DNA from 2 places in the Pseudomonas khavaziana genome. Region 1 is predicted to be linked to the other one. Evidence: predicted binding sites of a transcription regulator. Region 1 holds the regulator's gene; the other holds the start of a gene.
What was found. Region 1 encodes FliA, which starts transcription of late flagellar genes. Its sites were predicted from a motif close to CTAAAGTTTNNNNNNNNNNNGCCGNTAA; they were not measured.
Positions count from the first base shown of each region.

Region 2: QYQ93_RS15800 (methyl-accepting chemotaxis protein) is a predicted target of FliA. The motif match lies at 4,957-4,984, and genes of this name have one in related genera.

Region 1 covers NZ_CP129946.1:4,625,613-4,633,558, reverse strand. The annotation lists gene flhA (flagellar biosynthesis protein FlhA) at 1-519, shown strand, start outside; gene flhF (flagellar biosynthesis protein FlhF) at 531-1,847, shown strand; gene fleN (flagellar synthesis regulator FleN) at 1,953-2,786, shown strand; gene fliA (RNA polymerase sigma factor FliA) at 2,783-3,523, shown strand; gene QYQ93_RS20515 (chemotaxis response regulator CheY) at 3,693-4,067, shown strand; gene QYQ93_RS20510 (protein phosphatase CheZ) at 4,086-4,874, shown strand; gene QYQ93_RS20505 (chemotaxis protein CheA) at 4,886-7,102, shown strand; gene QYQ93_RS20500 (chemotaxis response regulator protein-glutamate methylesterase) at 7,151-7,946, shown strand, end outside.
Region 2 covers NZ_CP129946.1:3,566,660-3,574,605, reverse strand. The annotation lists gene QYQ93_RS15825 (D-2-hydroxyacid dehydrogenase family protein) at 1-304, opposite strand, end outside; gene QYQ93_RS15820 (alpha/beta hydrolase) at 330-1,331, opposite strand; gene QYQ93_RS15815 (YqaA family protein) at 1,377-1,820, opposite strand; gene QYQ93_RS15810 (DUF411 domain-containing protein) at 1,824-2,270, opposite strand; gene QYQ93_RS15805 (SRPBCC family protein) at 2,355-2,813, opposite strand; gene QYQ93_RS15800 (methyl-accepting chemotaxis protein) at 2,904-4,898, opposite strand; gene QYQ93_RS15795 (M91 family zinc metallopeptidase) at 5,069-6,595, opposite strand; gene QYQ93_RS15790 (M91 family zinc metallopeptidase) at 6,676-7,946, opposite strand, start outside.

The DNA.
Region 1 (7,946 bases):
CCGGGCGTGCTGACGCTGTCGCAATTGCTCAAGGTATTGCAGGCGCTGCTGGCCGAACAGGTGCCGGTGCGCGACATTCGCAGCATTGCCGAGGCCATCGCCAACAATGCCGCCAAGAGTCAAGATACTGCCGCTCTGGTGGCGGCGGTGCGCGTCGGATTGTCCCGTGCAATCGTGCAAAGCATTGTAGGCATTGAGTCCGAGCTGCCTGTTATCACCTTGGAGCCAAGGTTGGAACAAATATTGCTCAATAGTATTCAGAAGGCCGGTCAGGGCCAGGAAGAAGGTGTTTTGCTGGAGCCGAGCATGGCTGAAAAGCTGCAGCGTTCGTTGATCGACGCCGCGCAGCGCCAGGAAATGCAGGGCAACCCGGTCATTCTTTTGGTGGCCGGTCCGGTTCGGGCGATGTTGTCGCGCTTTGGACGCCTGGCTGTACCGAATCTGCACGTGTTGGCTTACCAGGAAATTCCTGACAATAAGCAAGTGACTATCGTCGCGACAGTAGGGCCCAATGGCTGAGGTAGTGGGTTATGCAAGTTAAGCGTTTTTTCGCCGCCGATATGCGTCAGGCCATGAAGCTGGTCCGTGATGAGCTGGGCGCCGACGCCGCGATTATCGGTAACCGTCGGATTGCCGGCGGTGTCGAGCTGACGGCTGCGCTGGATTACACGCCCCAGGCCCTGGCCCCGCGTGTGCCGAACATGGAACTCGAAGACGAGCTGCGCAAGACTGCCTCGCGCATTGTGTCGGCCCAGGCTGAACTGAGCATGCGTGGCGACAGCGATGCCAGCACCAATCGCCAATTGTTCGCCGGCCTGCCATTGACCGCCGCCGAGCCGCTGGTAGAACCGACGTTCATCGAGCCACCGCGTCCAGCTGCGCCAGGCCCGGCCGCCGCTGTCGACCAACGTGTGTTCGACTCGATGCGCTTTGAACTCAACGGTCTGCGCGAATTGCTCGAAGTGCAGCTGGGCTCGCTGGCCTGGACGCAACTGCAAGGCAGCAAGCCGCAACAGGCCAACCTCTGGCGTCGCCTGCAACGCATCGGCCTGTCCGGCCCGTTGTCCCGCGATTTGCTGGCCTTGACCGCCGAAGTCGAAGAACCCCGCCAGGCCTGGCGCATGCTGCTGGCGCACTTGGCACGCATGATCGCGACGCCGGAAATCGAACCTCTGGAAGAGGGCGGTGTGATTGCCATGGTCGGCCCTGCCGGCATGGGCAAGACCACCACCCTGGCCAAGCTGGCCGCTCGTTATGTGCTCAAGTACGGCGCACAGAATATCGCCCTGGTGAGCATGGACAGCTACCGCATCGGCGCCCAGGAGCAGCTCAAGACCCTGGGGCGCATCCTCAATGTGCCGGTGACCCACGTCGACCCGGGCCAGTCCCTGGCCAATGCCCTCGACCCGCTGCTGCGCAAGCGCGTGGTGCTGATTGATACCGCCGGCCTGCAAGCCAGCGACCCGGCGCTGCGCATGCAACTCGAAAGCCTGGCCGGGCGTGGCATCAAGTCGAAAAATTACCTGGTGCTTGCAACCACCAGCCAGAAACAGGTTCTTACCGCTGCTTATCACAGTTACAAGCGTTGCGGCCTGGCCGGTTGCATCCTCACCAAGCTCGATGAAACTGCGAGCCTGGGCGAAGTGTTGAGCCTGGCCATCAGCCATGAATTACCGGTCGCCTACCTGACCGACGGGCCGCGGATCCCGGATGATCTGCATCTGCCGCGCCGTCATCAGTTGGTCAGCCGTGCCGTAAGTGTGCAAATGCAAGAAGAGCCTAGCGAGGAAGCGATGGCCGATATGTTCGCCGACCTTTACCACCACCCGGCTAAACGGGTCGGTTAAGGCAGGATGAACACCGTGAAATGTACCTACATCGATGGTCTGCAAGCGATTCACGCGGCCAAGCCATGTAGCCTGCGTCTAAGCAAGACAAGGTAAAGAAATAAAATGGGCAGCATGCATCCCGTACAGGTGATCGCGGTGACCGGCGGCAAAGGTGGCGTCGGCAAAACTAACGTGTCAGTGAATTTGTCCCTGGCCCTGGCAGAGCTTGGCCGTCGCGTCATGCTGCTGGATGCTGACCTGGGCTTGGCGAACGTGGACGTTCTGCTGGGGCTGACACCCAAACACACCCTTGCCGATGTGATCGAGGGCCGCTGTGAGCTGCGCGATGTGCTGCTCCAGGGCCCCGGTGGCATCCGCATCGTGCCGGCGGCCTCGGGCACCCAGAGCATGGTGCACCTGAGCCCCGCGCAGCATGCCGGGCTGATCCAGGCCTTCAGCGATATCGGCGACAACCTCGACGTGCTGGTGATCGACACTGCCGCCGGGATCGGCGAGTCGGTGGTCAGTTTTGTGCGCGCCGCGCAAGAAGTGCTGCTGGTGGTGTGCGACGAACCCACTTCGATCACCGACGCCTACGCGTTGATCAAACTGCTTAATCGTGACTACGGCATGAACCGCTTCCGCGTGCTGGCCAACATGGCCCAAAGCCCGCAGGAAGGGCGCAACCTGTTCGCCAAGTTGACCAAGGTCACGGACCGCTTCCTCGATGTGGCTTTACAATACGTCGGCGCAGTTCCCTATGACGAGTGTGTGCGCAAGGCCGTGCAAAAGCAGCGTGCGGTCTACGAAGCGTTCCCTCGTTCCAAGTGCGCACTGGCGTTCAAGGCCATTGCCCAGAAGGTCGATACCTGGCCATTGCCCGCCAACCCCCGGGGGCATCTGGAATTTTTCGTCGAGCGTTTGGTGCATCAGACGAGCGCAGGACCGGTGCTATGACATCCAGCGGCTACAACCTTTACAAAAAGTCGGCACGTGACAGCCAGGGCGAACTGATCGAGCGTTACGCGCCCCTGGTCAAGCGCATTGCCTATCACTTGTTGGCGCGCCTGCCGGCCAGTGTGCAGGTCGAGGACCTGATCCAGGCCGGCATGATCGGCCTGCTCGAAGTGTCGACCAAATACGACGCGAGCAAGGGTGCGAGTTTCGAGACGTATGCGGGCATCCGCATCCGTGGCGCGATGCTCGATGAAGTGCGTAAAGGGGATTGGGCGCCGCGTTCGGTACACCGCAATACGCGCATGGTCAGTGATGCAATTCGTGCAATTGAAGCAAAAACCGGTCGTGACGCTAAAGATCATGAGGTTGCGGCCGAACTCCAATTGAGTCTCGACGATTATTACGGGATTTTGAACGATACCTTGGGCAGCCGCCTGTTCAGTTTCGACGACCTCTTGCAGGACGGCGAACACGAAGGGCTGCACGAGGACGGCGCGAGTACGCACATGGAGCCTTCGCGCGACCTGGAAGACGAACGTTTCCAGGGCGCGCTGGCCGATGCGATTGCCAACTTGCCGGAACGTGAGCGGCTGGTGCTGGCGCTGTACTACGACGAAGAGCTGAACCTCAAGGAAATCGGTGAGGTCCTGGGGGTCAGTGAGTCGCGTGTCAGCCAGTTGCACAGCCAGTGCGCGGCCCGCTTGCGGGGGCGGTTGGGAGAGTGGCGCGCGCGCTGACAGGCAGTGTGGGGACACTGCAACGCGATACCGCGAAGGTGATAGGCCTTCGCGGGTTTGGCCCGTGGTGCCCCCGGCAGTCCTTTTTGTGTAACGCCTGTTGATTGAAATGGCGCGTCCAGGTGCTGGGCGCGTTTAAGACTGCTTGGAGGTCGAATTGGACAAGAACATGAAAATCCTCATCGTTGATGACTTCTCAACGATGCGGCGGATCATAAAAAACCTGTTGCGTGACCTTGGGTTCACCAACACGGTCGAGGCGGATGACGGCATCACGGCGATTCCGATCCTCAACAGCGGCAGCATCGATTTTCTGGTAACCGACTGGAACATGCCGGGCATGACCGGTATCGATCTGCTGCGCCATGTACGTGCCGATGAAAAACTGCGCAGCCTGCCTGTGTTGATGGTGACCGCTGAAGCCAAGCGTGAACAGATCATCGAAGCCGCCCAAGCCGGGGTCAACGGTTACGTGGTCAAGCCATTCACTGCACTGGCTTTGAAAGAGAAGATTGAAAAAATCTTCGAACGCATCGGTCATTGATGCTGCCACGGGGGAGCTATGGAGCATAACGAATCATCGCAGGCCGACTTCGAGTCGACCCTGAAAAAACATGCTCACCGCTTGGTCGACAGCCTGGAAAAAGGCCAGTTCGCCGATGCGGTGCAGTTGATCCATGAGCTTAACCAGACCCGTGATCGCGGCCTGTATCAGGAAGTGGGCAAGCTCACACGCGAGCTGCACAGTGCGATCGTCAATTTCCAGATTGACCCGCGCATGCCCCAGGCCGAAGAGATTTCGCAAATCACCGACGCCACCGAACGCCTGTCCTATGTGGTCAGGCTGACCGAGGCGGCGGCCAACCGCACCATGGACCTGGTGGAAAACGCCACGCCGTTGGTCAATGGCATGGCCAGCGAAGCCCAGGCCTTGAGCGTTGACTGGGGCCGCTTCATGCGTCGTGAAGTGGGGGCTGAAGAGTTTCGGGAATTGGCCCGTCGGGTCGAAGGTTTCCTGTCGCGCAGCGAGCAGGAAAACCGCACGGTGGCCAGCAACCTCAACGACATCCTGCTCGCCCAGGATTACCAGGACCTCACCGGCCAGGTGATCAAGCGCGTGACCCAGTTGGTCACCGAAGTGGAAAGCAACTTGCTCAAATTGGTGCTGATGGCCGGCCAAGTCGACCGTTTTGCCGGCATCGAGCATGACCGTGAAGCGATCCTCTCGGAAAAAGATCCACAAAAACATCTCGCCAAGGGTGAAGGTCCGCAGATTCATGCCGATAAACGTGAAGACGTTATGTCAGGTCAGGATGACGTAGATGACCTGTTATCCAGTTTAGGCTTCTAAGGAGCACACCCATGAGCTTCGGCGCCGATGAAGAAATCCTTCAGGATTTCCTTGTAGAGGCCGGCGAAATTCTAGAGCAACTGTCCGAGCAACTGGTCGAGCTGGAAAGCCGACCGGATGATGCGAACCTGCTCAATGCAATTTTTCGCGGTTTTCACACTGTAAAAGGGGGCGCCGGCTTCCTCCAGCTCCATGAGCTGGTGGAGTGCTGTCACATCGCCGAGAACGTGTTCGACATCCTGCGCAAGGGTGAGCGGCAGGTCGACTCGGAACTGATGGACGTGATTCTAGAAGCACTGGATGCGGTCAACGGCATGTTCAGCGAAGTGCGCGAACGTGCGCCGATCACTGCGGCCACTCCGGAACTGCTGGCGGCCCTGGCGCGCCTGGCGGAACCGGCTGCGGCTGCGCCGGTAGCACAAGCTGAGCCGGAACCTGTGGTGCAAGCCGAGGCGGACGTGACCGACAGCGAGTTCGAACAGCTGCTCGATTCGCTCAATGCGGTCAAGGCCGAAGCCGAAGCCCCGGCGGCGCCTGTGGCCACGCCGACCAGCGAAGACATTACCGACGCAGAATTCGAATCCCTGCTCGACCAGTTGCATGGCAAAGGCCAGTTCGCAGCCGATGCCGTGACACCCGCTGCGCCAGAAGCACCGGCTGCCAGCGCCAGCACCGACATTACCGACGATGAATTCGAGGCATTGCTCGACCAACTGCACGGCAAGGGCACGTTTGTAGCCGAAGCCCTGCCGGAAGTCGCCGCCACTGCTGCCACTGCTGCCACTGCTGCCGCAGCTCCAGCGGCTCCAGCGGCCAGCACCGCCGCTCCGGCCGGCGACGGACTGATCTCCGATCACGAGTTCGAAGCCTTGCTGGACGAGTTGCATGGCAAAGGCAAGTTCACCGAGGTAGCCCCGGCTGCCGCGGCTGCGGTCGCCGCCGCACCGGTTGCCGCCAAAGCTGCCGCGCCGGTCGCCAAGCCAGCCCCGGCCCCAGCGGCCGCCCCGGCACCTGCGCGCGCAGCGGCACCGGCGGCGGCGGAAAAGCCCGCCAGTGAAGCCGAAACCACCGTGCGCGTGGATACCGCGCGCCTGGACGACATCATGAACATGGTTGGCGAACTGGTGCTGGTGCGTAACCGCCTGGTGCGCCTGGGCCTGAACAGCGGCGACGAAGCCATGCAGAAGGCCGTGTCGAACCTCGATGTGGTCACCGCTGACTTGCAGACCGCCGTGATGAAGACACGGATGCAGCCGATCAAGAAAGTCTTCGGCCGTTTCCCGCGCTTGGTTCGCGACCTGGCGCGCCAGCTCAAGAAAGAAATCAACCTGGAACTGGTGGGCGAAGAAACCGACCTCGACAAGAACCTGGTCGAGGCCCTGGCCGACCCGCTGGTCCACTTGGTGCGCAACGCCGTCGACCATGGCATCGAAACCCCGGAAGAACGCGAAGCCTCGGGCAAGTCCCGCAACGGCAAAGTGATCCTGGCGGCGGAGCAGGAAGGCGACCATATCTTGCTGTCGATCACCGATGACGGCAAAGGCATGGACCCGAACATCCTGCGGGGCATCGCCGTCAAGCGCGGCGTGATGGACAAGGACGCCGCCGACCGCCTGACCGACACCGAGTGCTACAACCTGATCTTCGCCCCGGGTTTTTCGACCAAGACCGAGATCTCCGACGTGTCCGGCCGTGGCGTGGGCATGGACGTGGTGAAGACCAAGATCAGCCAGCTCAACGGCTCGATCAATATCTACTCGACCAAGGGCCAGGGTTCCAAGATCGTCATCAAGGTGCCGTTGACCCTGGCGATCATGCCGACCCTGATGGTGATGCTGGGCAACCAGGCGTTCGCTTTCCCGCTGGTCAACGTCAACGAGATCTTCCACCTCGACCTGTCGCGCACCAACGTGGTGGACGGCCAGGAAGTGGTGATCGTGCGCGACAAGGCGCTGCCGCTGTTCTACCTCAAGCGCTGGCTGGTGGCTTCGGCTGCCCATGAAGAACAGCGCGAAGGCCATGTGGTGATTCTATCCGTGGGCACCCAGCGCATCGGCTTTGTGGTCGACCAGTTGGTGGGCCAGGAAGAAGTGGTGATCAAGCCTTTGGGCAAGATGCTGCAGGGAACCCCGGGCATGTCGGGCGCCACCATCACCGGTGACGGTCGCATCGCGCTGATTCTCGATGTTCCGAGCATGCTCAAGCGTTACGCCGCACGGCGTATTTGATTCTGGTGGGGCAGGGCGGTCACGCCTGCCCCGCCTAACGGAGTGTTTATGGCAGTCAAGGTCCTGGTGGTGGACGATTCGGGTTTCTTCCGCCGCCGCGTCTCGGAAATTCTTTCCGCCGATCCAACGATTCAGGTGGTCGGCACGGCCACCAACGGCAAAGAGGCGATCGATCAAGCTATTGCCTTGAAGCCGGACGTGATCACCATGGACTACGAGATGCCGATGATGGATGGCATCACGGCCGTACGTCATATCATGCAGCGCTGCCCCACCCCGGTATTGATGTTTTCCTCGCTGACTCACGAAGGCGCGCGAGTGACCCTCGACGCACTGGATGCCGGCGCGGTGGACTTCCTGCCGAAGAATTTCGAAGACATCTCGCGCAACCCCGAGAAGGTCAAGCAGATGCTGTGCGAGAAGGTGCACAGCATTTCCCGCAGCAACCGTCGCAGCCTGTTCAGCGCACCTGCACCTGCACCTGCACCTGCGCCCGCGCCCGCAGCGCCTGCGCCGAGTTCGTCGTTTGCACGCCCGGCGCCTGCGCCCGTGGCTCGGCCTGCGGTGGCGCCGGTACGTACCGCAGCGGCACCGAGCGCTCATTCGCCAGCGCCCAAGCGCAAGGCATACAAACTGGTCGCCATCGGCACCTCCACCGGCGGCCCGGTGGCCTTGCAGCGGGTGTTGACGCAATTGCCGGCCAACTTCCCGGCGCCGATCGTACTAGTGCAGCACATGCCCGCCGCGTTCACCAAGGCATTTGCCGAGCGCCTGGACAAGTTGTGCCGCATCACCGTCAAGGAAGCCGAGGATGGTGACATCCTGCGCCCTGGCCTGGCGCTGC
Region 2 (7,946 bases), 1.1 Mb from region 1:
CGGTGCCGCACACCTGGATACCCAGGGCCTTGGCGGCGGGAATGTCGATAGCGGCATTGCGCATGCCGCCGGTCACCAGCAATTTGAGCGACGGCAGGCCTTGCAGCAGCGCCTTGTCGAAGGTTGAGCGTTCGCGCATCACGCAAATCACCTCGAAGCCCTGCAGACGCTCGACCATTGTGGCGGTGTCGGCGGGGTAATCATGGAGAAAGTGCACCTGGCCCACGGCGTCCAGCACCGACCAGTCCACCACACCCCTGGCTACATTCTGCCAATCATCCATCACTGCAATCTGTACCGACATTTACGCGTGCCTCGCAAAGGTTGGATCAAAGGGTTTTCAAACCCTGCAACAGCGCTTTATGAAACTGCTCCGGCTCTTCCATCTGTGGCGCATGGCCCAGGCCCGGGAATTCCACCAGGGTAGCGCGGGGAATCAACTTGGCCACCTGCTTGCCCAGCGCCTGGTAATTGCCAATCCTGGCCTTGACCTCCGGTGGCGCTACATCTTTGCCAATGGCGGTGGTGTCGCTGGTACCGATCAGCAGCAGGGTGGGCACCTGCAAGTTCTTGAACTCGTAGTAGACCGGCTGGGTGAAGATCATGTCGTAAATCAGCGCCGAGTTCCATGCGACCTGGGTATGCCCAGGGCCTTTGTTCAGGCCGACGAGCATATCCACCCAACGCTCGTATTCGGGTTTCCAGCGCCCGACGTAATAGGTGTCGCGCTCATATTTGCGCACGCCGTCGGCGCTCATCTTCAACTCACGCTGATACCACTGGTCGACGCTCTGGTAGGGCACGCCCAGGGCTTTCCAGTCTTCCAGACCAATAGGATTCACCAGCCCAAGCTGCTCGGTTTGGCTGGGGTACATCAGCGCATAACGGGTGGCGAGCATGCCGCCGGTGGAGTGACCGATCACCGTGGCCTTCTGGATGCCGAGTTTTTCCAGCAATTGGTGGGTGTTGGCCGCCAGTTGCTGGAAACTGTACTGGTAGTGGTCGGGTTTGCTGGAAGTGCAGAAGCCGATCTGGTCCGGCGCGATCACGCGGTAACCAGCGTCGCTCAGGGCCTTGATCGAACCTTCCCAGGTGGCACCGCAGAAGTTCTTGCCGTGCATCAGCACCACGCTGCGGCCGTTGGCTGTGCCTTTGGCGGGGATATCCATGTAGCCCATTTGCAGGGATTTGCCTTGGGACTGGAAGGTGAAATACTCCAGCGGATATGGGTATTGAAACCCTTGCAGCTCGGGGCCATAGGTGGCGGCGAACACGGGAGCGGCAGTGCCTGACAACAGGCCAGCGACGCACAACGCACGGATAAAAGGCATGGGTTCCAGCTCCGAGAGAGATGACCGGATGCTCTTTGGACGAGATTAACTGGGGATTAACACCCACTGCAGGGTCAGCGCTGCGAGCACGCCATAACGCATGCCTTTGGCCAGGGTTACCAGCAGCAGGAAACGCCACAATGGCTCACGCATCACCCCGGCAACCAGCGTCAGCGGATCACCAATGATCGGCACCCAACTGAGCAGCAACGTCCAATGCCCCCAGCGCGCGTAATGTCCACGTGCTTTTTCCAGTTGCTTGGCGCTGATCGGAAACCAGCGCCGCTCCTTGAAGCGCTCCACCGAACGCCCCAGCAGCCAATTGACCACCGACCCCAATACGTTGCCCAGGGTGGCGATGCCCAGCAGTAGCCACAGATGGTAATGCCCGCTGAGCAGCAGGCCGACCAGCACCGCTTCCGATTGCAAGGGCAGTAACGTCGCGGCGCCGAATGCCGCGGCGAACAGCCCCAGGTAACCCATCAGCACCGGTCAGTGAGCCGGATACTCGGCCACCACCACATCTTTGCCGTCATGGGTCAGGCCGATGACTTGATAGGGCTCGCTACGGCCTTCTACTTCCATGCCTGGTGAACCCAAAGGCATGCCGGGTGCCGCGAGCCCCAGCAGGTCGTCACGCTTGCGCAAGGCCAGTACCTGCTCGGCGGGCACATGGCCTTCGACGAACTTGCCGTCGATCACCGCGGTGTGGCACGAGCCGAGGCGTGGAGCCACTCCCAGGCGCTGCTTCACTGCGCTCATGTCTGCTTCAACGTGATCGTTGACCTTGAAGCCGTTGCCTTCGAGGTGGCTGATCCACTTTTTGCAGCAACCGCAATTGGCGTCGCGGTGCACGTCGATGGGAATCAGGTCGGCGGCCTGGGCCAGGGTAGTGCTGAACAGCGCGCAGAGCAGGGCCAATCGCAGTGGGTTTTTCATCCTGGGGGTCTCGCTGAAAATGCGGCAATAAACCGCGCATTCTCCCTGCTTTTTGCAGTGGGGCGCTGCTGTAGTGTTTCTAAATTATACGGAGCCGGAGGTTTCCAGCCGCTGCTTGAGCCGGTCCAGCGCAAGGGCGGACAGCTCGATCATGCTTTCGTGAAGGGCCGCCAGTTGCAATTCGGTCTCATAAGTCAGTACACGCTTGAATAGCGTGCCGCCACGCTGAACGTGCAGGAAATAATGGATAGCGCCGTCGACAGCCAGGGACGTGAACGCAGTACGGAATTCATTGGGGCAGCGAGCTATTTGCACGCGGTAGCTCATGGCCACGCGTATGCCCAGCAGGTCAATGATTTCAGTAAACCGCGTACCCACCGGCAGTGAACCGCGGGTGCCGGTGTCGGCGCTGAGGGAGGTGGGGTGCCATTCGTGCCAGCGATCAGGCTGGGTGACGTAGTCGTAGACTGTCTTGATAGGGGCCTGGATGAAGCGTTCCTGACTGATCTGCTCCAAGCGGATCGGATGCTCAGTCACGTGCATGACACACCTCCTGTGTGGCGGGTTATAACACTGGGAGTTGTCAGGATAGTCCGACTCCCGCGCTTTGCACGGGAGTATTCAGACCGCTGATCAACGCACTTTGAAGCGACCCATCAAACTGATCACCCGGCCATTGGCCTCCAGCAGGCTCTGAGTATTGGTTTGCGTGGCATGCCCGCTTTCCACCAGCTCTTCGACCATGTGGCGGATCTGCACCATGCTGCGATTGATTTCTTCGGTCACCGCGCTTTGCTGCTCGGCGGCCGTAGCGATCTGGGTGCTGAGGTTGTTGATATGACTGACTGAACCGGCCATCTCATCCAGGCCGGTGTTGACCCGCGCCGTGGCATCCGCTGCTGATTGGCAACTGGCCTGGGTGTTTTCCATGGCGGCGACCGAGGAACTGACGCCGGTGGTCAGGCGTGCCAGCATCTCGTTGATCTGCGAGGTACTGGCCTGGGTGCGGGCCGCCAGTGCGCGCACTTCGTCGGCTACCACGGCAAAGCCGCGGCCTTGCTCGCCGGCACGTGCTGCTTCAATCGCGGCGTTTAGCGCCAGCAGGTTGGTCTGGCCGGCAATGGCGCCGATTACGCCGAGGGTTTCAGTGATGCGTGCGGCGTCCTGGCGCATGTTTTCCACGGTGTGGGTTGCGCTGGCTACTTCACCGATCAACGCGCTGACGCTGGTGGAGGCTTCACCCACCACCACCCGGGAGCGGTCGGCATGTTCGTTTGCCCGCTGGGTGAACGAGGCGGTCTCGGCGGCGTTTTGCGCCACGGTGTCGGCGGTGGAGCTCATTTCGGTGATGGCGGTGACGGTCTGGTCGGTTTCCGAGGCATGCCTGACCAGGATCTGGTTGGTATGGGCTGATGTTCGTTGCAACTGCTCAAGCCCGGAAGACATGGCGCCGGTGGCTTGGGTCACTTCGCCGATCATGTTTTGCAGGTAGACGATAAAGCGGTTCACCGAGTGGCCGATAGCGCCCAACTCGTCTTCGGCCCGGATGGTGATGCGTCGCGTCAGGTCGGCGTCGCCGGTAGAGAGGGCGTCAATATTGGTTTTCAGCGTTTTCATGCGCTGCACCAGTTGGCGGATGGCATAGGCGGCCAGCAGCACCAGCAGCAACACCATAGGGATCTGCACCAAGGCCAGGCTGCCGAGCACATCATTGCGCTGGGCGGTAATCAGTGAGGTGGGCAGGGCGGTGGCGAGGAACCACGGCGTGCCCTCGATGGCACGCATGTAGAAGGTGCTGGCCACGCCCTGGTTGTCGAATTCACTGCGTTGCGACCCCTGGTCGCGATGGGCCAGGGCTTTGCTGACCTGCGCGGCGAAGGCCGAGGTGCCGGCCAGTTCGCTGATGTTCTTCAACACCACAGGGCTACTCAAGCGCGTGCTGTTGCTGATGATCTTGCCATCGGCCTCGACGATCAGCATTTGCCCGCCGATGTCTTTTTCCTTGCTGGCCACCAGCTCATTGAAGAAACCCAGGGTCACGTCGATGGTGGCCACGCCATAGGCCGCGCCGTCACGCTGGATCGCCATGGCGCAGTTGGTGCGCGGCTCCTGGCTGGCATCGTCCTTGTAGGCGGCAGCCCAGGCACATTGGCCGCGTGGGGAGGCGAGGCCGCCCTTGTACCAGCTCTGGTCGTAATAGTTGGGGGCGGGGTCGCTGTTCCAGAAGGTGTTGACCGCCAGTTTGCCCGAGGCATCGCGGTGCCAGAAGGTACTGTGCTTGTTGCGCCCCGGTGTCCGCTGATTGGGCAACGGCCAGATGCCGCCGCCAAATACTTTCAGCTCGCCGTATTGATCCACCAGGCCAGGCAAGACCTTGTCGATGGCATCGCTGTCGAGCAGGGGGATGGTCTGGGTGATGCTGCGTTGCTGGGCCTGGACCTTGTTCAGTTCGCCCTGGATCTGTTCGGCCACTTCGGCCACTCGATTGAGCACCACCTGTTCTTCGGTGTGCTGCAGCTTGGGCGCGACCAACTGGCCGATACCCACGACGGTCAATACGAATAACACCAGGACGAATAGCACCAGGAACAGGGTGTAGCGGGCTTGGATGGAGCGCAGTGGGGGCATGGGAGGTCGTCCTTACGAAGCGTTATTGTCGACGCGGCTTTGTTAGAGCTTCGTCGAGCTATCGGCTTGGCAAGGAGGAGCTTTAGGCACCAGCGTAAAAAGGAAGGAGTGCTGACGCAGGCGCGTGGCGTCAGCGATCGCCCTGCGCGCACTCTTGAGGGCCGGGCACCTCAGGCGCCGTTGCCCTGGTCGCTCAGGTCAAAGTTGTATGACTTTCTCAACGGCTTACCCATCTCTTCGTTCAACTCGTTTTCAGTGAATGGCTTGGGATTGATTGTGTCTGGAGGCGTTGAGGGGTCGTTGTCGAAATCGTAGGGGGTTGCACGGCTGCGGCGCCCTATGGCTTGAAGCTCGTCATTGCTGACAAGGTTCCACGCTCCCGACTCCAACTGTTCGATACTTTCACCTGCCAGGAAGGTACCGGTTGCGCCATTGTAGGCATGGGCAATCTCATGGAAGAGGCCAGTGACGGGGACCATCGTATTGGTGCGGTCGGCACTTTCCAGAATAGACGGATGGGCGTAGAAAAGCCGCGCCCGATCGGCGCGGGAGCCGGGAACGCCATCCTTGATCACGCCCAGCCTGGTGTCGTCAATCGTGGCGCGAACTTGGGGGGCCATGTTGTCCAGTTCGGTGCTGCCAAACAGGTAGGCAGTCTCGCTGCCACCGCCCTGTTCGACGCTGACGGTGCCACCATTGCGGACCGCCAGTTCATCCATCTTGTCGAGGGCTTGCTGGCCTATGGGTGAACTGCGAAGAAACTCGAAGTCGTCGGCAACCTGCTGCTTGAAACCATGGGTACCGTCCTGCACAGTGAAACCCCGGTCCCCCGCGTTGCTTGGATTCACCTGGGTAAACACCGAACCTTGGGAACGATCGAAATAATCAGTGGCGCCGGCATAGATGCGGTCCTCGGGCCGGTTATTCCAGATAGCGTCATTGCCTTTGCCGGTGTAGAAGCTCGTACGGTCATATCCGACCAAATGGTCATCACCGTTGCCGCCATGTAACACGTTATGCCCGCTGCCTGCGAAAAGCCGATCCTCATCATCGCCACCATCGAGGTAGCTCTGCTTGGTCGAGGGGCCGAGTCCGGCGTGAAGGGCATCCTTGCCCTGATTGCCATACAACACGCTATTGCCGCTTCCACCTATAAGGGTGTCATCGTCTTCGTTGCCCGCGGCATAGCCGAGGCCGCTGCCCAGCCGCAACAAGTCCTTGCCTTTACCTCCATAGAGCCTGCTCCTGCCGCCGCCGGCCTGGATGTCGTCGTCTCCATCGCCACCTTCAACGTCAAGTGTCAGCTTGACGTCATCGTCGACGACCACTGAATCATTGCCGCCTCTGGTCTCTATCCACAGGGCTTGTCGATGACCCCCTTCTTGTGTCTCAAACAGGTACGCCTTGCCATTGATGAGAATCTGCAACTTGTCGCCGCGATAGCTGCGCACATGAATATGGTCCGCGTGATCACCGGTTTCTATATACAGCCAGTTACCCACGATCTGTGGGTCGTTGGGGGGCGATGAATCCCACTCAATGATCCTGCTGATTTGCGTATCACCGTCGGCATGGAGCAGGTGGGTTCTTCGATCGATGGTGCCGGGCGTCAGATCCGGTGGGGGGTCAAAGGGGGAGGGTTTGGATGGCGCCGCAGGGCTGTAAACTGTAGCAAGGTAAGTCAGGGGGAACAGCATGAGGTCATCCTCTCGTTGACTCAGGGAGAAAGTCTGAATGCGCCTCAGGGGCGCCATTGTGTGAAGGGGCCGGGGGGCAATCAAGCCCCCCGGTTGCTGCGTGCAATACCCGCATCGAAGGCCTTACATACCGATGCTGTCCTTATGGTAATTAGGCCTTGAAGGGGTGCCCATTTTTCTTCATACAAGCCGTTCTCGGTGAAATGCCTGGGATTGTCGTCGGTCAAGCCCACGGCCTGGCGTTCGAAGTTATTCACCGGGTTTGTTCCACCCGATCGTGAAGCTTCCAAGGTCTCGCCTGGCAGGAACGTCCCGGTGGCGCCGTTGTAGGCGTGGGCAAGCTCGTGGAACAGCACGCTAATGGGCGGCAGCAGGTGGGTGTGTTGACTGTTTTCCGTGATCTGTGCCTGGTCGTAATAGATCACCCCGCGATTGGCGCGCGAACCGCCAACGCCATTTTTCATTTCTCCAAAGGCCGCACCGTCAAGGTTTTGCGCTTGCTGCTCTGTCGGGTTATCCAGTTCAGTACTGTCGAATTCGTAATGGGAACCGTCCTGGCTGATCGGGGCAATGCTGACTTTGCCGTGATTAAGCGCCGCAAGTGCATCCATTTCAGTGAGTGCCTGCTGACCGATAGGTGAGCTGCGCAGGAATTCCAGGTCGTCTGCCACTCGCTGTCTGAAATCTTCATTTTCCTGCTCGGTTGATTCGACTGACTCCAACAGCGTGAAACCTCGCATGCCGGCGTCGCTGGGCTTGACCTCGATGAATGTCGAACCGCTGGTGCGGTCGAAGTCATCACCGGCGTTGCCATAGATTCGATCCCCGTGCCGGTTATTCCGAATGCTGTCCTGGCCCTTGCCGGTGTAGTAGGTCGTGCGACCAGCACCCATGAAAACATCATCGCCATTGCCACCGTGGACCACCGTTCGCCCGCTACCTGAGAGCAGTGCATCGTCGTCGTTTCCACCGTCCATGTAGGTCTGTTTGCCTTCGGGGCCGAAACCGCCAATGAGCAGGTCCTTGCCGTTGTTACCGTACATCGCGGCATTGCCGCTGCCGCCGATCAGCATGTCGTCATCGTCGTTGCCCTCTGCATAGCCAAGGCCGCTGCCCAGCCGCATGACATCCCGGCCCTTGCCGCCGTAGAGGCTGGTCCTGCCACCGCCTGCTTGCAGGTAGTCGTCGTCATCACCACCTTCTACCGTCGCCCGCAGTTTGACGTCGTCATCGATGATCACCGAGTCACGGCCGCCTTTGGTCGCGATCAGCAGACTTTGCTCAGGCCCCTGGGGTGGCGTTACCGAAAAGAAGTAGGCCTTGTCGTTGATGAGTATTCGCAGCCTGTCGC